Regions from separate parts of the Paenibacillus sp. FSL P4-0338 genome, predicted to be linked through region 4. Evidence: riboswitches for the same ligand, from Rfam matches in the RefSeq annotation. Region 4 holds a riboswitch; each other region holds the start of a gene.
What was found. A riboswitch is a leader RNA that binds a small molecule or an ion and turns the genes downstream of it on or off. The one in region 4 is predicted to bind cyclic di-AMP.
Positions count from the first base shown of each region.

Region 1: another riboswitch for cyclic di-AMP. It lies ahead of MKZ07_RS07630 (alpha/beta fold hydrolase); the one in region 4 lies ahead of MKZ07_RS33380 (C40 family peptidase).
Region 2: another riboswitch for cyclic di-AMP. It lies ahead of MKZ07_RS08245 (APC family permease); the one in region 4 lies ahead of MKZ07_RS33380 (C40 family peptidase).
Region 3: another riboswitch for cyclic di-AMP. It lies ahead of MKZ07_RS26290 (hypothetical protein); the one in region 4 lies ahead of MKZ07_RS33380 (C40 family peptidase).

Region 1 covers NZ_JBBOCG010000001.1:1,767,676-1,772,995, forward strand. The annotation lists gene MKZ07_RS07605 (Na(+)/H(+) antiporter subunit C) at 1-16, shown strand, start outside; gene MKZ07_RS07610 (Na+/H+ antiporter subunit D) at 13-1,488, shown strand; gene MKZ07_RS07615 (Na+/H+ antiporter subunit E) at 1,494-1,976, shown strand; gene MKZ07_RS07620 (Na(+)/H(+) antiporter subunit F1) at 1,976-2,269, shown strand; gene mnhG (monovalent cation/H(+) antiporter subunit G) at 2,259-2,618, shown strand; cyclic di-AMP (ydaO/yuaA leader) riboswitch at 2,616-2,748, shown strand; gene MKZ07_RS07630 (alpha/beta fold hydrolase) at 2,756-3,568, shown strand; gene MKZ07_RS07635 (TrkH family potassium uptake protein) at 3,648-5,006, shown strand; partial or broken gene MKZ07_RS07640 (GNAT family N-acetyltransferase) at 5,088-5,210, opposite strand; gene MKZ07_RS07645 (arsenite methyltransferase) at 5,222-5,320, opposite strand, start outside.
Region 2 covers NZ_JBBOCG010000001.1:1,893,493-1,898,812, reverse strand. The annotation lists gene MKZ07_RS08260 (ATP-binding protein) at 118-2,037, shown strand; gene MKZ07_RS08255 (DsbA family protein) at 2,130-2,888, shown strand; gene MKZ07_RS08250 (disulfide oxidoreductase) at 2,885-3,319, shown strand; cyclic di-AMP (ydaO/yuaA leader) riboswitch at 3,546-3,705, shown strand; gene MKZ07_RS08245 (APC family permease) at 3,835-5,320, shown strand, end outside.
Region 3 covers NZ_JBBOCG010000002.1:512,580-517,899, forward strand. The annotation lists gene MKZ07_RS26280 (family 43 glycosylhydrolase) at 1-725, shown strand, start outside; gene MKZ07_RS26285 (hypothetical protein) at 744-941, shown strand; gene MKZ07_RS26290 (hypothetical protein) at 1,461-1,916, opposite strand; cyclic di-AMP (ydaO/yuaA leader) riboswitch at 2,051-2,220, opposite strand; gene MKZ07_RS26295 (WD40 repeat domain-containing protein) at 2,426-3,757, opposite strand; gene MKZ07_RS26300 (glutaredoxin family protein) at 3,864-4,106, opposite strand; gene ytxJ (bacillithiol system redox-active protein YtxJ) at 4,103-4,429, opposite strand; gene MKZ07_RS26310 (SDR family oxidoreductase) at 4,659-5,320, shown strand, end outside.
Region 4 covers NZ_JBBOCG010000003.1:16,333-21,652, reverse strand. The annotation lists gene MKZ07_RS33400 (AbrB/MazE/SpoVT family DNA-binding domain-containing protein) at 1-134, shown strand, start outside; gene MKZ07_RS33395 (YwhD family protein) at 319-825, opposite strand; gene MKZ07_RS33390 (M1 family metallopeptidase) at 930-2,945, shown strand; gene MKZ07_RS33385 (hypothetical protein) at 2,955-3,788, shown strand; cyclic di-AMP (ydaO/yuaA leader) riboswitch at 4,001-4,139, shown strand; gene MKZ07_RS33380 (C40 family peptidase) at 4,197-4,625, shown strand; cyclic di-AMP (ydaO/yuaA leader) riboswitch at 5,013-5,155, shown strand; gene MKZ07_RS33375 (C40 family peptidase) at 5,160-5,320, shown strand, end outside.

The DNA.
Region 1 (5,320 bases), on a different contig from region 4:
GGAGGTCAAAGAATGAATAACCTTCTGGTTCTGCCTATTCTGATTCCGTTATGTACAGCGGTGATTCTGATTCTATTCAAAGAGCAGATACGCCTTCAGCGGGGGATTAGCGTAGTTAGCGGTATCCTTACTATCCTTAGTACAGCCTTGCTGGTTACACGTGTACATGCTGATGGCATTATGACCTTACAAATGGGAGGGTGGGTCCCCCCTTACGGGATTGTATTTGTTGGAGATATGTTCGCTTTACTAATGGTGATGATGGCTTCCATCGTAAGCTTCGCCATATTGCTCTATTCCTTCAGCAGCATTGGAGAGCAGAGGGAGCGGTATTATTATTATACTTTCTTTCATTTTTTGCTGGTCGGGGTATACGGCTCTTTCCTTACGGGAGATATTTTCAACTTGTTCGTCTTCTTTGAGGTGATGCTGATTTCTTCATATGCCCTTATCTCCCTTGGAGGGACCAAGCTGCAGTTACGGGAGACAGCGAAATACCTGCTGATCAATATTGTGTCGTCAACGTTGTTTGTAGCAGCTGTAGCGTATCTGTATGCGGCAGTAGGGACGCTGAATATGGCGCATTTGTCACAGCGTATTGCTGAAGCGGGGCAAGGCGGTATATTGAACGTAATTGCTGTGCTTTTTTTAATCGTCTTCTCCTTAAAAGCGGGGCTGTTCCTGTTCTATTGGCTCCCGGGATCGTACGGCGCACCGCCTTCGGCGATCAGGGCACTATTTGGTGCTCTTCTTACCAAAGTAGGACTATATGCCATTATCCGCACGTTCACCCTGATGTTTGTGAATGATACCAGTCTCACGCATAGTTTGATCGCCTGGATGGCTGCGGCAACCATGATTCTGGGCAGCATAGGGGCAGTGGCCTACAAGGATATCCCTCGGATTCTTAATTATAATGTCATTATTAGTGTCGGATTTGTGGCTTTCGGGCTTGCTGCAGGTACCGGGGATTCGCTGAACGGAGTCATCTTCTATCTGCTTCACGATATGCTGGCTAAAGGGCTCCTGTTTATACTGGGCGGATTAATCATCTCCGCAGCAGGAACAGATCGTTTGAGTGGAATGGGAGGCATGATTAAGAAATACCCGCTCCTGGGCTGGATGTTCTTTATATTGACCCTTGCTCTGGTGGGGATTCCGCCGCTGAGCGGTTTTGCCGGAAAGCTGCTGATCATCCGCGGAGCTTTGGATGCCGGTATGCTGACACTGTCTCTTATCGGTCTCGGCTCAAGCTTTATGGTGCTGTATTCCTTAATCAAGATGTTCAGGCTGGCCTTCTGGGGAAATGAACCTGAGAGAGAACTGCCTGCTGTGAACCTGAAGAGAGCTTCTGCTGTCGCCGCTGCACTGATTGTGCTTGTCATTGCAATGGGTATTGGAGCAGATGCTCTATATGCCTATGTAGCACAGGCCGGAGAGGTTCTGGCTTCACCTGCGGAATACATTCAAGCCATACTGAAGGAGTAGATATAATGACTCTACAATTCTTGTTTAATCTGTTAGTTGCTTTATTGTGGATGGCAATCAATAATAGCAGCTCCGGCGCCACTTTTCTTATCGGGTTTCTGCTCGGCATAGGGATGCTGCTGTTATTCAGAAGATCCAAGCCCCAGGCCCAGCCATTTTATTTAAAACGTCTATGGTCCATATTCAAGCTGCTGCTGATCTTTATCCGCGAATTGACCATCTCGAACTTTGTGGTGATTTATCATATTCTTCGTCCGAAGCTGGCGATCCGCCCTGGAATATTCGCCTATGAGACAGCCTTAACCTCAGCCTGGGAAGTTACACTGTTGTCTTGTCTGATATGTCTGACTCCTGGCACGCTAACTCTCGACGTGTCAAGGGATGGGAAGACCTTATATATTCATGCTATTGACATCAAAGATGCTGAGGAAATGGTGAAGCAGATCCGGGGGAATTTCGAACAAGTGATCATGGAGGTGACCCGCTGATGGTCTCCGTACTATTAACTACCGCATTGACCATTCTGGGAATGGCCATACTCGCGTGCCTGTACCGGCTTCTGAAAGGACCTACCCGTTCGGATAGGGTGGCGGCCCTAGATACGATAGGCATTCATGTACTGGCTATGATTACTGTCATTAGTATGCTGCTGGATACCCGCAATTTTCTTGAGGTAATTCTGGTTATCGGTATTCTGACGTTTATTGGAACCACTGCACTCGCAAGGTATATCGAACGTGGGGTTGTTGTGGAAGAAGGAGGGGAACTGCATGACAGGTGAGTTGTTTAGCTCGATTCTAGTAGTGCTGGGCGCCATTTTTTGCGGCATTAGTGCCTTTGGTCTGATCCGGCTGCCCGATGTCTATCTGCGTTCACATGCGGCCACCAAAAGTGCAACGTTCGGGGTGTTATGTTTATTGGGCGGCGGCTTCCTTTACTTTTGGTTCAAAGATGGAGAGATCAGTGTCAAGCTGCTGCTGGCGATTCTTTTTGTATTCATCACTTCACCGGTCGCAGGCCATCTAAATGGCCGGGCGGCCTACCGTTCGGGCGTTCCCTTGTGGAAAAACAGCATACAAGACGATCTGCTTACCCATACGGAAAGAAGTAAGGAGCAATCTGAGAAATGATATTTGCCGCTGAATTCCTGTAAAGGAAACGGGGGAACCAAAAGTTCCGGGGTGAATCTCGAGAATATCGAGTAGGGCTACTCAGGTCCGAATCCGTCAGCTAACCCCGTAAGCGTTCATGAGAGGGGAATCCTGCAGTGCCTATTGTTGATGTCAACGGAACAACCTTGTATTATGAGATATCGGGTAGCGGTCTGCCCATCGTTTTTATCCATGATTATTCGACCTCCCACCATCTTTTTGAACCACAGGCGGAATATTTCAGTAAGCGCGCGAAAGTAATTGTCTATGATCTAAGAGGAAACGGGCTGTCGGGGAAGATGAATGTTGAGATTGGCCGGATCTTAGACACTCAAGTTGAGGATCTAAAGGCATTATTAGATAAACTGGATGTAGAAAAGATTGTAATTGTAGCCTGCTCCACTGGAGCTATACTTGCCCAGAAGTTCGCCTATCTGTTCCCTGAGCGGGTGATTACCATGATTTTGGTGGATAGTTATTTTCAAGGTGATTACTCTGCTAGTGGAAGTAAGTTGAAAGAAGCGTTGCAGTTCTGTGCCTGGATTTCTCATTATCTCCCTGCTGAAATGTTTATCAAGCCTTTACGTATCACCTATCACCGGTGGCTCTTGGCTTACCATATCTTGAGAAAAGAGCTTATGCATAAACGGACGACAGAATGGATTAAGCAACGCATGGCGTTGAAGTATTCGGACGGTTACGGGTTTGCGCTGCGGCTGCAAATTCCGGTGCTGATCGTGTCAGGTAATCACAATGAGCGGGTGTTAGAGCAAGTTAAAAAAACAGCGGCTAAGTATCCCAAAGCTCATTTAGCGATCATCGAGAATGCCATGTATCCTAGTCACCTATGTCAACCGCAATTATTTAACCGGCTTTTGCTCGATTATCTAAAGGACCAACAGTGTTTTCAACAAGAGCTACCTGGCTGATGCTCTCACTGGACACACAGCCTTGAAGGTGACGCAGCGCTGTTTATTTACGAAAAGAATCATTACAGGAGCCAGTGATATGTTTAAAAAAAGGTACCTTTGGTTTACTCGAAAACTCAGTCTAACCTCATCAAGAATTATTCTTTTAGGTTTTGCTGTAACCATCATTCTGGGGACAATTATGTTGTCCTTACCGGTATCTTCATCCACCGGAACTAGTGTGGGATGGCTAAATGCATTGTTTACCTCAACTTCAGCTGTGTGTGTCACTGGACTGGTGGTGCTGGATACAGGAACCGACTTCTCCAACTTTGGACAAATCATTATCCTGCTCCTCATTCAAATCGGAGGATTAGGATTCATGACGTTCAGTGTTCTAATTGCCGTAATTCTGGGGAAGAAGATTGGGCTGAAGGAGCGTTTACTCATCCAACAATCTTCGAACTCCATTGAAACACAAGGGGTCGTCCGGTTATCACTAAGCATTGTGCTGATCTCATTTATCTTCGAAACTCTTGGGGCATTGTTGTTGACCGTCCGGTGGGCAAATGACCTGGGTGTTGCCAAAGCCTTATATTATGGAATTTTCCATTCCATCTCGGCCTTTAATAACGCAGGTTTTTCATTATGGTCGGATAGTCTGAGCCGGTATGTCGGTGATCCGTTAGTCAATATTGTCATTTCATTTTTATTTATCATTGGTGGAATTGGATTTATTGTGATTCTGGATCTATACCGCAAGAGAAGCTGGAAGGCTCTGTCTTTTCACACAAAAATCGTGCTAATCACTTCAGGAGTGCTTTGTTTTGCAGGGTTTCTGGTCATATTTGTGTTTGAGCTTTTTAATACCAGAACATTTGGTACACTCACATGGGGGGAAAGAATCTGGGGTGGATATTTCCAGGGAGTGGTTACCCGCACAGCGGGGTTCAACTCCATTGATATTGGTGCGATGTTACCGGCGTCCCAGTTCTTTATGATCTTTCTGATGTTCATAGGAGCTTCATCAGGCTCGACAGGCGGGGGGATCAAGACGACCACCTTTGCGGTACTCATATTAAGCATCTTCTCAACCATCAAGGGGAATGCTGATGTGCAGCTGCTAAAAAAACGGATACCTCAAGATCTTATTTTCAGATCATTGGCTGTAATGACCATCTCCTTAGGCCTTGTTCTTGGAGCAACCTTTTTATTAACAATTACTGAATATACCCGCCATACGGATATTCTTGCTCTTTTATTTGAAGCTACATCAGCCTTTGGAACCGTGGGCATGTCCATGGGCTTAACCCCTGATCTGTCACCGATTGGTAAATGTATCATCATAGTTATAATGTATATTGGGAGACTGGGCCCTTTAACCTTAGCCTTTGCCTTGGCACAAAAAAGTGTTAAACAGAAGTACCGTTACCCAGAGGACAAGTTGCTGATTGGTTAGTAAGTAGGGAGTAGTTGGAACTGATTAAAAGGAGAAGTTCTTCCGTTTACGGGTAGAACTTCTCCTTTTTTATCTTCATTTTTATAGTAGAAGCTTCTCCATAATCATCACATCAATAAACGTTTTGTCTATAATCCCCTGCTTCTCCAATAGACCCACCTGCCGGTAGCCCATCTTCCGATACAACCCTTGACCACTCTCATTAGATCATCTCCTTAAGATTGTTTTCTCGCTTTAATCACAGCAGAGACGATGTATTGCTCAACGTTCGCACCGGGAACCCAATCTTTGATAAATGTTCTGGATTCGTCTTT
Region 2 (5,320 bases), on a different contig from region 4:
TTCTTTGTCATTATATGGATGAATGGTTCTGGCGTTATTGCGATTCGGCTGGATTTAAGGCGGGTAAGGGAGTGTAAATACATGTAATATATCCGACTCAAGAAAGGGGCGGGAGCGTTGGAGCATCCTTTGAACACTTACAATGATCTGCTTGTCCTCTTGTCGGTTGCGGTAGCCTTTCTCTCCTGCTTCACGGCGCTCGATCTGACGGAACGCCTGCTTCGCGGCCAGCGGAGCTCCCGGTTCATTCTACTCATCTCGCTGGTGCTTGGCACAGGCCTGTGGAGCATGCATTTCATCGGGATGCGGGCAATGGAAATGGGCGTTCCGGTATCGTATAATCTGCCTCTGCTGGCGTTCTCTCTAGTGATCCCCATCGCAGCTTCTTATATGCTGTTAGTTATGCTGAATAACCCGCACACCCGCAGCAGGGTCTATCTGGCTCTGGGCGGCCTCTTGTTCAGCAGCGGCATCCTGATTATGCATTTCAGCGGCATTCTGTCGATGAGACTTACGGCAACGTATGAGCAAGGCGCCTTCTCTATTACACTGGCGGTGTTGTTCGCCCTGATCGTCCCGGTGGTCACCGCATCCTATGATCCGAAGTGGCTGGAGCAGGCCTACAATATGTTCAGCTTCAAAAAACTGCTGCTTGTCCTGACCCTGACCGGCGCGTTCACAGGCATCCATTACGCTGCCATGGCGGGCGCTTCATTCCCGATAAGAGAACAGACCAGTGCTGCCGGACAAGTGCTCTATTTGCAGGATTCCATACTGGGAATGATTCTCTGCGGCTCTTTCCTGTTCATTGTGTCGATCGTCCTTGCTCTGCTGTACAGGGACCGGCAGCGGATACTCCAGTCAGCAGCTTTTAATGAGCAGCGGTATACTGCGCTGTTTGAGCATAACCCTGATATGGTGATCTGTATTGATCCTGCACGCAAGAAGATTATCAGTGCTAATCCTGCTCTGCGGGACATTACCGGATATAGCAGAGAGGAACTGGGGAATTATAAGGCGATACTGTACAGCGAACGGGATGAAGCGGCTGTTCGGGATGCCGTAACACGTGCGTCACGGGGCCAGTCCTCTAAGCTTGAGCTGAAGGTCCGGAGCAAAGGCGGGGAGCAGCTGATTTGCAGTGTCACCGTCTTTCCTTTGCTGCATCATACGGAGCAGTGGGTCTATATTGTGGCCGAGGATGTGACAGCCCTTATGAAGTATCAGTATGAGCTGCTGGAGGCCAGGGATGCCGCGGAGAGTGCTGTGACGATGAAGAGCGAGTTCCTTGCCACCATGAGCCATGAGATTCGCACACCGCTGAACGGCATTATCGGTGTCAACCAGCTGCTGGCCGAGGATATCAGCAATCCCGAGCATCTGGAGCTCCTGCGGCTTCAGAGTACAAGCAGCCACGCTCTGCTGCATGTGATGAGCGATATTCTCGATATCTCCCGGCTGGAGGCGGATAGTCTCTCGTTGACCAAGGATACATTCGGGCTGAAGGCGCTTCTCCAGGGCTGTATGGATCTGTTCGTGGTGAGCACGCAAGACAAGCCGTTATCCCTGGAGCTTGTGATCGAAGAGGGGCTTCCCGACAAGTTCACCGGGGATGCTGCGCGTATCCGCCAGATTCTGATCAATCTGATCGGCAATGCGGTGAAATTCACGCCATCCGGCACGGTAACGGTTAAGGTGGAGTCCTATGGCGTCAGGGAGACCGCTCAGGCGCTGCAATTCATGGTGCGCGACACCGGCATTGGCATCTCCCCGGATAAGCTGCAGCTGCTCTTCCAGTCCTTCTCGCAGGTGGACGCGTCGCATACCCGCAAATACCCCGGAACGGGTCTGGGCCTTGCGATCTGCAAGAAGCTTGTAGACCTGATGCAAGGAGAGATCTGGGCAGAACCGGCAGAGGGAGGCGGTACACAATTCTTCTTCAGAATTAAGCTGCAGTCGCAGGAGCATTCCCCGGAGGTATTCTTCGGCAAGGATACAGGGGGCGGGGAGTCAGCAGAGGAGAACGAAGCCGTATAAGCAGCGATTGCCAACAAGAGAGTTAACATTATATAATTTGAAAGTAACTATTCTTTTATCACGACAGTCCTGAGGACGGAAAGGAACTCTCTTTGAGCAAAACAAAAAAGAACAATGTCATGGCTCCCCAAATGAGCAAGCAGGAGAAGCGCAGGGCAGAGCAGGAACAGCAGAAGCAGAAAACGAGAATTCTGATCGTGAGTACGGTGGCTATCGTCGTTATTATTTTTGTAGGCTTATTCATACTTGCTTCGAAGGACTCTTCTCCTGCCGGTACAGACAGTAAGCCGGTTGCCTTCAATTACAGCGAAATGATGCGGCTTGGCAAGGAGGATGCTCCGGTTAAAATTGTGGAATTCGGCGATTTCAAATGTCCGGCTTGCGCCCAGTTCACCGGTGTGATCAAACCGCAGATCGTTCAGGGTTATGTAGATCAGAATAAAGCAGCCTTCTATTTCGTGAATCTGGCCTTCATCGGCAAGGATTCCAGAACGGCCTCCCTGGCAGCGCTATCGGTGTATCATCAGAACCAGGAAGCGTTCTGGAAATACTTCGATGCGATCTATGCCAACCAGGGGAATGAAGACAAGGAGTGGGCTACGCCTGACTTCATGGTGAGTCTCGCCAAGCAGCTGGAGCTGCCGGTCGATTATGACCTGCTGCGCAAGGATATTGACGACCGCACCTATGCGAAGGAGCTGGACCGGGATATTCAGCTTGGCACGGATGCGGGCGTAACGAATACACCTTCCTTGTTCGTGAACGGCATCAAGGTGAAGGAGCCTTTCAATATGGAGGAGATTGACGCTCAGATTCAAGCAGCTACAGCAGCAGCGGGAGCTGCCCAATGACAGCCTTCTCTGCCTTCTGCCGGCGAAATTGTCTCTACTTGGCCTGGTTCGTCTGTGTGGTGGCTGTAGCGGGAAGCCTGTATCTCAGTGAGGTCCTGCATTACGAGCCGTGCAAGCTGTGCTGGTTCCAGCGGATCTTCATGTACCCGCAGCTGTTCTTGCTGGGGATCGCCACCTACCGGGCGGACAAGCGGATCATTCCTTATGTGCTTCCCCTTAGTCTGATCGGCGGCTGTATCTCTATTTATCATTATGCAGAGCAGAAAATTCCGGCGCTCAGCAAGGTGCTTCCCTGCACCATCGGCGTACCGTGCAACAAGGATTATCTGAATTGGTTCGGATTTGTTACGATCCCTCTGCTTGCACTTATAGCCTTTGTCTTAATCTCCATTCTGCTCTGGACAGGACGGAAAGAGGAGCCTGCAGAGTAAGAAGCTGACGGGCAGAAGGAAGAGAAGAGAATCCCCTTAATTTTAGCGAAAAATAATATACAAAAACCCTGTAAAATCACGTGTTAAAGGGATAATGAAAGAGAATGAAAGATCAAGACATACCGGATGATGAATTTGGTTGTTTTGAGTGCTTTTCATTCTTTTTTCATTTGTTTCCACGCTTTACGGAAGACGTATTGTAGCTTAATATTAGTCCTTGTGAGAAGTTGAATATGCGCTGAATTTTCCGGAAGGAAAAACGGGGGAACCACACTTTGGCCAAGGCCAAAAGGGGTGAATCGGAGCAGGCCGCAAGGGCTGTAACCGTAGGGCTACCACAGTCCGAATCCGCCAGCTAACCTCGTAAGCCACTAGTGGGATAATGACCATGCACATTAGGCATGCGGATCATTTCCGTATGCTTATTTTGGTGCCTGCATTTATGAAATCCACTTATGAAAACAGCGCAGGGAAACCCCATTTTCAACTTAACCAAGAGAGGAACTGTTACTACAATGGTAAGCAAGGTAAAACGACTATTGATCGGGCGTCCGATGAAGTCGAACGAACTCGATCATGAAAAGTTATCCAAGGTGAAAGCACTGGCTGTCCTGTCTTCTGATGCGCTCTCGTCTGTAGCCTACGGAACAGAACAAATTCTAATCGTACTGGTGGCCGCCGGGTTCACCGCCATCTGGTACTCCTTGCCAATTGCATTAGCCGTACTGGGCTTGCTGGCTATTCTGATTCTGTCCTATCGGCAGACGATATTCGCTTATCCGCAGGGCGGAGGAGCTTATATTGTAGCCAAAACCAATCTTGGAGTGCATACTGGGCTTCTGGCCGGCGGCTCGCTGCTGGTGGATTACATTCTGACGGTGGCGGTAAGCGCCTCGGCGGGGACGGACGCGATCACTTCAGCTTTTCCAAATCTGCATAATCATAGTGTCCTCATAGCGGTATCTGTTATCGTACTCTTAACGATTGTTAATCTGCGCGGGGTGACCGAATCGGCTTCGTTCATCGCCATCCCGGTCTATCTGTTCGTCGTCTCCATCTTCGTGCTGATTATCGCAGGGATCTTCAAATATGCAACCGGCGGGGCTCATGCACACGTTCCTGAGATTGGTACGGCAGTCTCCAATGTCAGTATGTTCCTGCTGCTGAAGGCATTCAGCTCCGGTTGTTCGGCCCTAACCGGGGTAGAGGCGGTCTCCAATGCCATTCCTAACTTCAAAGCGCCGGCGGAGAAAAATGCAGCCAAAACGCTGATGCTCATGGGCCTCATTCTCGGAGCTATGTTCACAGGCATTACGCTGCTGGCTTACTGGTACGGCATCATGCCCGATGAGAAGGCCACCGTGGTCTCACAGATTACCGAGTCTACCTTCGGCCGTGGCGGGCTGTACTTCTTCATTCAGGGGATTACGGCGGTTATCCTGTTCCTGGCAGCCAATACGGCGTACTCGGCCTTCCCGCTGCTGGCGTTCATGTTCGCCAAAGACAAATATCTGCCCCATGCCTTCATGGTGCGCGGCGACCGGCTTGGCTTCTCCAACGGCATTATTTTCCTCGGCGTCATGTCGGCAGTGCTCGTAGCTGCATTTCACGGGAATACGGAAGGACTCATTCCATTATATGCAGTAGGGGTATTCATTCCGTTCACGCTGTCGCAGCTAGGCATGATGGTCCAATGGTACAGAACGAAGCCGCAAGGCTGGCAGAGCAAGTTCGCCGTGAATACGGTCGGGATGCTCACCACGTTAACGATCACCATGATCTTCATTATCACCAAATTCTCCAGCGTGTGGATGGCCTTCATCTTCCTGCCGGTCGTCATTATCGTGTTCCACCGGATTCACCGCCATTATATGAATATTGCCGATCAGCTGCGGATCTGTCCCGCTACCGATAAGCCTTGTATCAAAGGAAGCACCGTAGTCGTTCCGGTCGCCGGTGTGACCCGCGCAGTACTACATTCGATCAGCTATGCGAAGTCAT
Region 3 (5,320 bases), on a different contig from region 4:
ACGGCTGGCTGGAAATGAAGGATGGATCGAATGTAGCCAAAATGGAAGTTGAGGGGTTAACAGGTGTTGAATTAGAGGGGGACAGGCTCTCTCATGATGTATTCGATGATTTTAACCAGGAGCACTATGATATTCATTTTCTGACTCCATACCGGGACCAGCAAGCGGCATGGGTGAATACGGTTGAACGTCCGGGCTACTTGCGCATTCATGGAGAGAATTCTTTCTTCTCGCAGATTAATCCGGCGATGTTGGCTACGCGTGCAACCTCCCTTCATTATGAAGTTCAAACCAAGGTGGAATTTCATCCCGATCATTATTCGGAAACGGCGGGGATGGGGCTATACTATGATTCGAATAATTGGCTGTATGTTCACTTGACCCACTCCGAATCAGAGGGCACCGTTCTATCTGTGCTGCAGGCCAAGCTGGGGGAACGTATTGAATTGGTCCACAATTACATTCCAGTCCCTGAAGACACAGCGGAGCTCAAGCTGATCTATCATTCAGGCATCGCGAGTATCCTTTACCGCTTCGGGGATAACGGAGATTGGCAAGCTTTTGCAGAGAATATCGATGCTCTCTATCTGTCGGATGAAGGCGTGAACGGGGAGCCGGGGGAGATTGGCGGATTTACAGGCTTGTTCAATTTCATCGGCTCCGTGGATGCCCACCAGCATGACTCCTACGCTGATTTTGAGTACTATAGAGTTAAGAATTACTAACAGGAGTGGTGAATGGTTGTGAAGAAAAGTAGACAAACCCCCGTGCTGGTCGCGGTCTCTATCCTGCTCATTATTGTCAGCAGCCTGATCCCCTCGGCTCAGTCGGCTTGGCTGGGGGCGTTACAGACTCTTATGCTGGGAGCCGGATTGCTCGGCTGCTGTATGGCTTTTTGGCGGTTTGCCAAGGGCGGTAAGGGTGGTAAGGGCAAGAGCTGAGTTCTATGTACTGAACGGTTGGCGAAGACAGGATCGATGCATCGGATGGTTGAGCTATGTAAGGTGAGCCAAGCACTGTATGGATGCTGGTGCTGAGAATCAAGGACTAAGTCGCGGCGGATGCTGCGGCTTTTTTTGATAGAATCTATATGTTTTGGGATCCCCGCAAAGTACCTGAGTCATTTATCGAAGCTAAAGCCCCACTTTGAGGGGGCATTTTGTTTTGTAGGGGGACCCAGAGGCCCTTATTTTGTGAAAAAGACCGATTCTCTCCCCTTTGCGGACAGAGAGGACGTTAAAGGGCTGTGTGGAGAGGGAAATGAGGCGGAATAGGTTAATTAAGCGCCTCTCAGTCCGCATGGCCTTCGGAATGGTCCCATTTGCCGAAATAGGGGATCTGTAGTCCGCATGGCTCACCATCCATCACCTTCTTCGACATCCGTACCCTAATCCCGCCACATCCAACTCGTTCCGCGGCTCTCATTCCTATAGCCCGCGTATCCCGCGTTATACCCAGTCTCATCCCGCCGAAGGACGATGGACCGCAGGCAAGGCAGAATGGGCGGCTGCCATCTGTTCGCGTATTCCTCTAAGCCGGGCCTTCAGCTCGGGGATGCTGCAATCCAGGATCTGGCTGATGTCGGGCAGGGGGAGCTGGATGCCGTACCATAAGGCACTGGCAACGTGATCGTCCCAATTAAGCAGGGTAGCAGCGCAGCGGCTATGATCCCGGGCGAGCACAGCACATTGGCGGATGCACTCTCTGTAGGCAGCCGCAGCAGCGCTGTCCCCTGAGAGGCTGCTCTTCAGCCATAGTGGATGGAGTGCCACGAAGGTGGCGGTGGTTGCTTGCTCGGCGCGGGCGCCTTTTTCCAGCAGAAGGCAGCTTAGCGCATAGACGGGACTGCTATATTGCCGGGTGTAGTGGTTGAATCCGGCAGCAGCAGCTGCCGTGGGCGATAAGGGGTCAGGCATGTGGTCACGTTCCTTTCTGAATCTATACTGTGCAATTCATTCCAGCGCGCAAAAAACCGCAGGCAGAGGAGGACCTCTGCCTGCGGTTGTGGATAACAGGCGTAAGACGCCTGGCACAAAAGCGTGGCGGATCAGGGCTCTCTCCTTACGCTTACGAGGTTAGCTGTCGGATTCGGACGGTGAGAGTCGCCCTACCTGCCGGAGACCTGCGCGTGGCATTCTCCTTCGGATTCACCCCAAGTCGGCCTGACGGCCGGATGGTTCCCCCGTTTTCCACATGACGGAAATTCAGCGTGCATGCATTGCTTGTTTTCATGAATGCATTCATTTGCTTTCAACACGAATCATACTCTTTTCGGAGGGGGTTTGTAAAAATGGAAAAGAGTGCTATTCGCCTTTTTTTCAGCAAATGGCTGAATGGCTGTGCATAGGGAAGCTAAAACACCTATATGTAGCAGATTATCTGCCATTTATCTCGCTCAAGCGCTGTTTTTTATTTTTGGCAGAGATCACCACCACAGCGGAACCTTCTGATTCTTCCAGGCAATGATCCGCTTCACCTCACGAACGGTTCCTGTTGTAATCTCATAGTCGCTGCGCTGCGCTGCATGAAGGTCCAGGAAGTGCAGCATCCCTCCATAAGTCCCAACAGCCAGCAGCGTCTCATCCGGATTGATAGCTAACCCTGAAATAGTGCTTCCGGCATAATAACGCCACAGCTCCCGCCCCTCTGCATCAATGAGCCTTAAGTAGCCATAAGCGTCGCCAATGACAACACCCTCTTTCAGCGCTGCCGCTGCATACACCCGGGCTTCCTCGTTAACAAGCGGATATTCCTGGTCTGCCGGGAGTTTTCCTGCTACCACATCTTCAAGGGGAACGGCAAGGGTAACGCCATTATAGAAGTGGCAGGCATTGAACCATACGCTATGCTGGTCCTTCGTAAATATAGTATAGTGCGGGTAACTGGATTCCGGATTGAATAAGTGAACCTGCCCTGAAGTTATGTCATATAAAAGATGATCACTGCCCTGGCTGCCATAGGAAATCCATCTTCCATCCGGAGAGACGGCACCATGCGGCATGTCAATTTCAATGTGCTCTATCTCATCTGCTTTATATTCTTCGAGATCAGGATGCAGCAGATTCACCTCCCAGGGCTTCTCCTCCGATTGCTGGACCAGGAAAATTCCCTGGCTCATAACAAGCAATAACGCCCCGCCCCCGTTAAAAGGAATGACCTGCTCCAAGGGTAACGCCTGGTCCAGGCTGTCTATGTCCAAGACGGGAAAGTCCGGGTCCAGCGCTTGAATCGTTCCATTCAGCTCACGCCATGAGAGGGTTGCTACAACTGTGCCCTGAAGTGTGCTGTTCATGGATTGCATAATGGTAATCCCCTGAGTTCCGGCGAGCGCATAGAACTGATTATCAGGTGATGCCCCAACCAGGCTAAACTCGCCGAATACGGAAATAACATCCTTATGTACAACCACAACTGCATTCTTCTCCCAGGGGGTACCGGTGCTGAATACCACAGCATCATCACTGATGAAATGGATACCGCGAATCGCCTGCATCTCCTTCTGAAAGTGGCCGGAGAGCGGCCACGTTGCCGCCGGCAATTGCGCCCGCAGCTCAGCCATCTCACCGTGCTCATTAGCTCCTCGAATCATCTTATAGATTTTGGCGGCGAGGGTCCCGCGTGTATCCTCTGCGGGTTCATTTCCCGCTTTGTCCCAGCCTTCAGTCAGTCCTTTATGTACGAATTGGTTAACGTCGCTCGCATAACGCTGCCCTTCTTCACGCCATTTGGCAGCCTGCTCATTTTGTAGCCAGTTCAATTGATCAGTCCTCCTGTTCCAGATATATATAAATATACATATTTTACATCAATGAATCGCAAAAAAAGGTGCTGCTCCTGTTGAGAGAACAGCACCTTTGTGTATATTACAGAACAGCAGCATCCATAAGCTCTTGAAGCCCAGGAAGATTGAAGCCCTTGACTGCCCGGTCCCCGGATACAGTGACTGGAATGCCCATGAAGCCCAGCTTCTCCACTTCCTCCTGATAGACCGAGCTTGTCATCACATCCCGCACCTCGAAGGGAATGCCTTTGCTCTCCAGCAACTGCTTGACCTGATTGCATTCGCTGCAGCCGGAGGTCGAATAGACAATTACGTTCGCGCTCATTGCTCCACTGCTTCCTTTATCGCTTTTTGGGTAATCTTCCAGTGTGAGGTATTCCAGCGGACTTCGCTGTCCTCCAGCAGGAAGATTTGCGGGGATTCATGCTTGATTCCGAAATCCTCAGCAATCTGATTGGAGACAGGACGGTCTTCGATCACATGGACAACGGCTGCAGGAGTATCTGAATGCTGTGCATAGGCCTGGAATTCTTCGTTGGCCTTGGCGCTGATCGGACAGGTGGTGCTGTGCTTGAAGAGCAGTTTTTTGCCAGGCTGCCCGATATATTGCTCTAGTTCTTCCTTAGTGTGAATTTGTTGAATAGACATCGGAGGATCACCTTCCTGGGTAAGAGTTAATGAAACCTGTTGTCAACAATTGTGTTGTTAACAACTATTAATCATGATTGTAACATAGTTCAAAATTAAAGCAAAAGTAAAGTTCTGCATAGCCCGGCCCCTCCCTTGAAGGATGTTGTTAACGGCCCGAGGCCATGCTAATGTGAGAGGGATGAATCTAGGCTCGGTGCATAATCATGCAGATATGAGGGGGGAGCTCATGAAAAGGGTTGCTTGTGTTACCGGTGCTGACCGTGGACTGGGATTGTGTCTCGTTCGATCTCTTTTGGAGAGTAAGTACATGGTGTTTGCCGGACAGTATTTGCCGGACCCTGCGGCATTGGAAGCTTTGAAAGCGCAATACCCGGATAGCCTGAGACTGGTCCCTCTTGATATCGGCAATGCAGGGAGCGTAAAGGAGGCTGCACGGAGTATTGCCGGGAGTACAGGGCACCTTGATATGATTATCAATAACGCGGGGATTATCCACCGGTCGGATGATGCAACGGTGCTCGTGGATATGGATGATGAAGCGATGGCGGAGATTTATAACGTGAACACGCTTGGTGCGCTGAGAGTGAGCAATGCATTGATGGGCTTACTGCTGCAAGGCCGCCAGCGTCTGGTGATTAATATCTCGTCGGAGGCCGGAAGCATCGGACGGAACAAGCGGATCAATATGTATGGCTATTGTATGTCCAAGGCCGCACTTAATATGCAGTCTTCGCTGCTGCACAATCATCTGCGTGCGATGGGCGGACAAGTGATGGTCTTCCATCCCGGCTGGCTGCAGACCTATATGAACGGGGAGAAGGATGCGAAGGCGCCTGTAACTCCTGAAGAATCGGCAGGCAAGATTATGACAATCGTTCATAACCATAA
Region 4 (5,320 bases):
GTCTAATGAAAGCGATCGAAGATCATCCTTATGCCAACCAGAAGGAGCTTGCCGAGGTTCTCGGCATCAGCCAAGCCAGAGTCAGCCAGCTCAAGCGCAAGCTGAACACTCCCGGCAGAGCAGATCCGCAGTAACGTTATCCATTCATCCCTGCTTAGACATCAGATAAGGCTTGGCCCCCTAACGGGGCCAAGCCTTAATTTTTGTTCAAATATAAGAATTTATATGTTCACGCTGTACATTATCCTTCTATTTCCCGCCGAAACGGTACCGTCCTTTAAAAGGACGGCAAAGCCGTTTCCACTTGAACTACAAGTATTATTCCGACAGCGCCCCCTTCAGCTCCTCAGGCGAAGCAGCCCACCACTCTTCATTATGGGCCATCAGCAATGACTTCAGCGCGGCCCGCTCAACACTTCCAAGTCCATCCAGAATAAGCTTACGCTTCAAGGCCGCATCCAGCTTATTGACATGATCCGCAAGAATCTTCCAACCGCGGCGCGCCTCGGTGTCAATCCACATCTCGCAGGCGGTAATTCCGCCGTAGAACTGTCCCTCCGGGGTACGGTCAACGGCGACCCATACGACCCATACCTGTCTTCCCGCCGGAACATCCTCACGGTTCATAGAGAACTTGATTCCCTTCTCCACTTTGCTCTTGGCATGCATGGCACCGATATCGATAACGGCGATGCCCTGATCAATAATGACAGGCGATACATTGTTCAGATCAATCGAGCCTGCACCGAAGCCTTTATGCTTAGCTCTGGCGTTCACAATATTCAAGGCAATTTGTTTTTTGCCCTCCGGTTGTACGTTATCCACATGTGCACATCCTTTCCATTCACTAATTATTTAATTTTAGCTAATAATGCGGCGATTGCAAACATATACATCCCGTAGATGCTTGTCACGGGAGGAATCATAGTATGAAGCCACATTCATTAAGGTATACCCTCATCTTCGCAGTCCTGGCTGTCCTCACCTTGCTTGGAGGCGGAATATGGTTTCTGTCAGGGCATAGCCCTGCCGTATGGACTGCCTCTGTTCCAAAAGAGGCCAAGTCCCCCGCCATTATCCCCCGGCAGCAGCCCGTGCAGTCCGATCTTTCAGATACGATCTACACGTCGGAGACAGAGGCTTTAAGCCAGCGCGTGGTTGAATATCACATGGATGTGGAGCTCCTGCCGGGTGCGGAGACCCTAGTCGCCTCCGAGACGCTGACCTGGACCCATCCAGGCGCAAAGCCGGTCCAGGAGCTCTACTTTCATCTGTATCCCAATGCATTCGCATCCGCCGGTACCACCTTCATGAAGGAGTCCGGGGGTACGCTTCGCGGTGACACCATGCCTGCAGGAGGTTACGGGAGCATTACACTGACAGATTTGCGGACCTCTGAGGGCGTCTCGCTAATGCAGCGCACACAGTATGTGCAGCCGGACGACGGCAATGTCAATGACAGAACACTGCTCAAAGTCCATCTGCCTCAGCCGGTGAACGGCGGTGAGAGCGTGACGGTAAGGCTTAAATTCGAGGTTAAGCTGCCGAAAATTTTCGCCCGGATGGGAACCGCTGACGACTTCGTGATGGCCGGCCAGTGGTTTCCGAAGCTTAGCGTCTACGAGCCTGCCGGCAGAAGAGGACTCAAGGAAGAAGGCTGGAACCTGCATCAATATCACGGCAACTCCGAGTTCTACAGTGATTTTGGGATCTACAATGTATCCATTTCTGTCCCGCCCGAGTATAAGGTCGCCGCAACCGGGTTTCCGGTGAGAGACGCCAAAGTTGTACAGGGCCGCAAGATCTATCAGTTCTATGCAGATGACGTCCACGACTTCGCCTGGGCCGCATCGCCTGATTTCGTGGTTGCCGAGAAGGCCTTCTCCGCGCCGCAGGTGCCCGGGGTGAAGATTAAGCTCTATCTGGACCCGCTGCATAAGCATCTCCAGGAGCGTTACTTCCAGGCGGTCGAGGCGGCACTGACGGCATTCAGCAAGTGGTACGGCCCTTATCCGTATTCCACTTTATCCATTGTTGTCCCGCCAGAGTCCGGCAACGGGGCCGGAGGAATGGAATACCCAACCCTGATTACCGCCTTCGGCGCCACGGACACTTCACCGGGCACCTCCCTGGAGCGCACGATCATCCACGAGATCGGGCACCAGTATTTCTACGGCCTGGTGGCCAGTAATGAATTCGAAGAAGCCTGGCTTGATGAGAGCTTCACCTCTTATGCTGAAGACCGGCTAATGGAACAGGAATACGGCGTGGTCTCAAGCCTGCCGCTTCAGTCCAGCCTGGTCTCCTCTTCACAGCCTCTTACGCTGGAGACCTGGAAATACACTGGTGATGATGCCTACACGCGCAATGTGTATATCCGGGGCAAGCTGGTGCTGAAGGATATGGAACGCATCGCCGGAACCAAGAATATGGACGCCATCCTCGCCGCCTATGCCCGCAAATACCGCTTCCAGCATCCGTCCACCGCCGACTTCCAAAAGGTTGTGGAGAAAGTGACCAAGCAATCCTGGCAGACTTATTTTGAGCGTTTTGTCTATAGCGGGGGTGCACCCGACTTCGCAGTTGATGATATCAGGCTCACGGTCGGACGGGACAACGGCGACGGCGGGGGGATCCGCTATAACGCTGTGGTCGATGTAAGCAATAAGGGCAGCCTGTACCCTGATGTTCCCGTGAAATTCACCTTCGCAGACGGGTACACTGTGCAGCAATACTGGAATGACGAGGGTAAGGCTACCTCCTTTGAGTTAGCGTATAAAGCTCCGCTGGTCTCCGCAGAGATCGATCCGGGGCATTCCATTCTGCTGGAGAGCAGGCATCTTAATAATTTCAAAATGGCGGAGCTTGAGCCGCGCACACTCTCCCGCTGGACGCTTAGCGCATCTACTCTGCTTGAAACCCTGCTCGGAACTCTTGTCTGGTGAGGTGAAGGAATGGTGAAAAGTTCAATTGCCCGCGGTTGGATCAGCATGAAAGAACAGTTCTATATATTGATTCTGCTATTTATCTACCGGCTGTTCTGGGGTTATTTCCTGTACAAATTCATTAAAAGTGCGGTTGTCCCCGTCCTGCTACGCTACCCGGATGCGAATGCCGGCGGCAGCGGAATAGGCAGGCTGCTGTATTATATCGAGGGGCAGACTGCGCTGCGCACCGACCCCGCCGTCCAGCACTGGCTGTGGATGCTGCTGGCGCTGACAGTGCTAAGGCTGCTGCTGACTCCCTTTATCCGTGCAGGGCTGCTGCACGAGCTTCATCAGGAGCGCGACGGAGCGCGGGGACTGTTCTTTTTCCCGGGAATGAGAAAATATGGGCTGCCGGTGCTGGCGTTCAGCCTGGCCGAATGGGCACTAACCCTCCTGCCGCTCTATTGGCTGCTTCCACGCATGTACCGTCATCTGCTCAGCGGCGTTCTCGATGTTCAGCTCCTGCTCAAGCTTGTGCCCTGTGTGCTGGGCTGGCTGCTCTATCTATTCCTTGTCCGCAAGCTTCTGCTCTATATGCAATTCGGCTATACCGCAGGTACCGGCATGTTCTCCTCGCTGCTAATCTGCCTGAAGGTGTTGATGCCTTCGATCGGTATTTCCGTCATTCTGGGGGCGGGAAGCCTGGCCGTAATTCTGCTCTGTAGCGCCTCTGCTCTGTTCTATCCCGGATTGCCGGCACTTATGCTCCGCCAGGCAGCTCCGCTGCCCTCCACGCTGTTCAATATGTGGGGAATCGCTGCCCAGTACCACCTCTGGTCCAGTAAATCATTTCCACAATAATAAGCTGCTACAGCGGCATACTAAAAAGAGTCACAGCCCCTCATCAGGGAGCAGGACTCTTTTTTGCTTGAAGAGAAGGACAAAAGCATTTGCAAAAGGGTAAATCGTCTGATACAATGATGCCTGTACCACTAGTAACAAAGTTGTAATCTTTCAAACAGAATCTTCCGTATCTATTGCAATTTAATCAATGCCGATAAGTCACTGTTCTGGTGCATAAAACGCCGAATTCCCTGCACCGGGAAGTGGGGGAACCATATTTTGGGTGAATTGATCTCGCTTTAGAGGGGTCATAGGGGAACCTTCTACCGAATCCTTAAGCTAACCTCGCAGGCCCTGGAAGGAGTACATCTTTTGATTAGACAGAATTTCAAGAAAAAATGCACCGCAGCGGCGCTGGGTCTTGTGATGGTATTCACACTCGGAGCGGGCAGTGCCTTCGCAGATTCCAAAATGGATACTGTGATTTCAAAAACCATTGGAACGTCGTATAAAACCGGGGGCACAACCACCAGCGGCTTCGACTGTTCCGGATTTACCAAGTATGTGTTCAAGAATGTCGGGCTTACCTTGCCCCGTACATCCAAAGCACAGTACAAAGTTGGAACAACAATATCCAAGAGCAATCTACGCTCCGGAGATCTCGTGTTCTTCAATACTCTGGGTAACGGAGTTTCCCATGTCGGTATTTATGTTGGAAACGGGAAGTTCGCACAGTCCTCCAGTTCACGTGGTGTAACCATCAGTTCGATGAGCCAGTCTTACTGGGCCAACCGCTACGTTGGCGCCAAAAGAGTAATGAGCACAACAGCCTACCAAGCTGTCGCTTACGATTGAACCTTTGAAGCATACCCCGAATATTTCAGCCTCTAACAACTAAATGTAACTTATACGAGCCCGGGATGATTATTGCCGTAATCATTTCCGGGTTTTTCCTTTTCCTTATTCTACCTTTTACCCGAATCCACAGCCTTGAAACAGCATTTTATTGCAAAAACAAAGAAAAAATCATATTAAATAACCCCGGCGCATAGATATGAGTCTTTCGAAAGGGCTATAACTCTAAAAAACAGCAAAAAAGATGGATTAATATGTTATAAGTGATTGCCAAGCGCCTTAGTCTTTGTTACAATTATCGCAGTGAGCTTTTAGTAACATTTTTGTAATTATTGAATCGCTTTTAACAAAGGTTTTGTCATGTATTGAATGAACCGCTAATCCTAATCAACAGTCGTGCCGAGTTCCCTAATGAATTAGGGAAACGGGGGAACCACTTTGGGTGAATTGACCTCCTATTCTAAGAGGGGTCATAGGGGACCTTCAACCGAACCCTTAAGCTAACCTCGTAGGCATTGGAAGGGGTATTTACTTTTGAAGAAGAAGCTAGCAGCCGCAGTACTAAGCTTGTCCATTATCTTCACAATCGGAGCAGGAAGCGCTTTCGCGGATTCCAAAATGGATAAAGTGATCGACAAAGCCATCGGAACCAAATACGTATCCGGCGGTACATCAACTAACGGGTTTGATTGCTC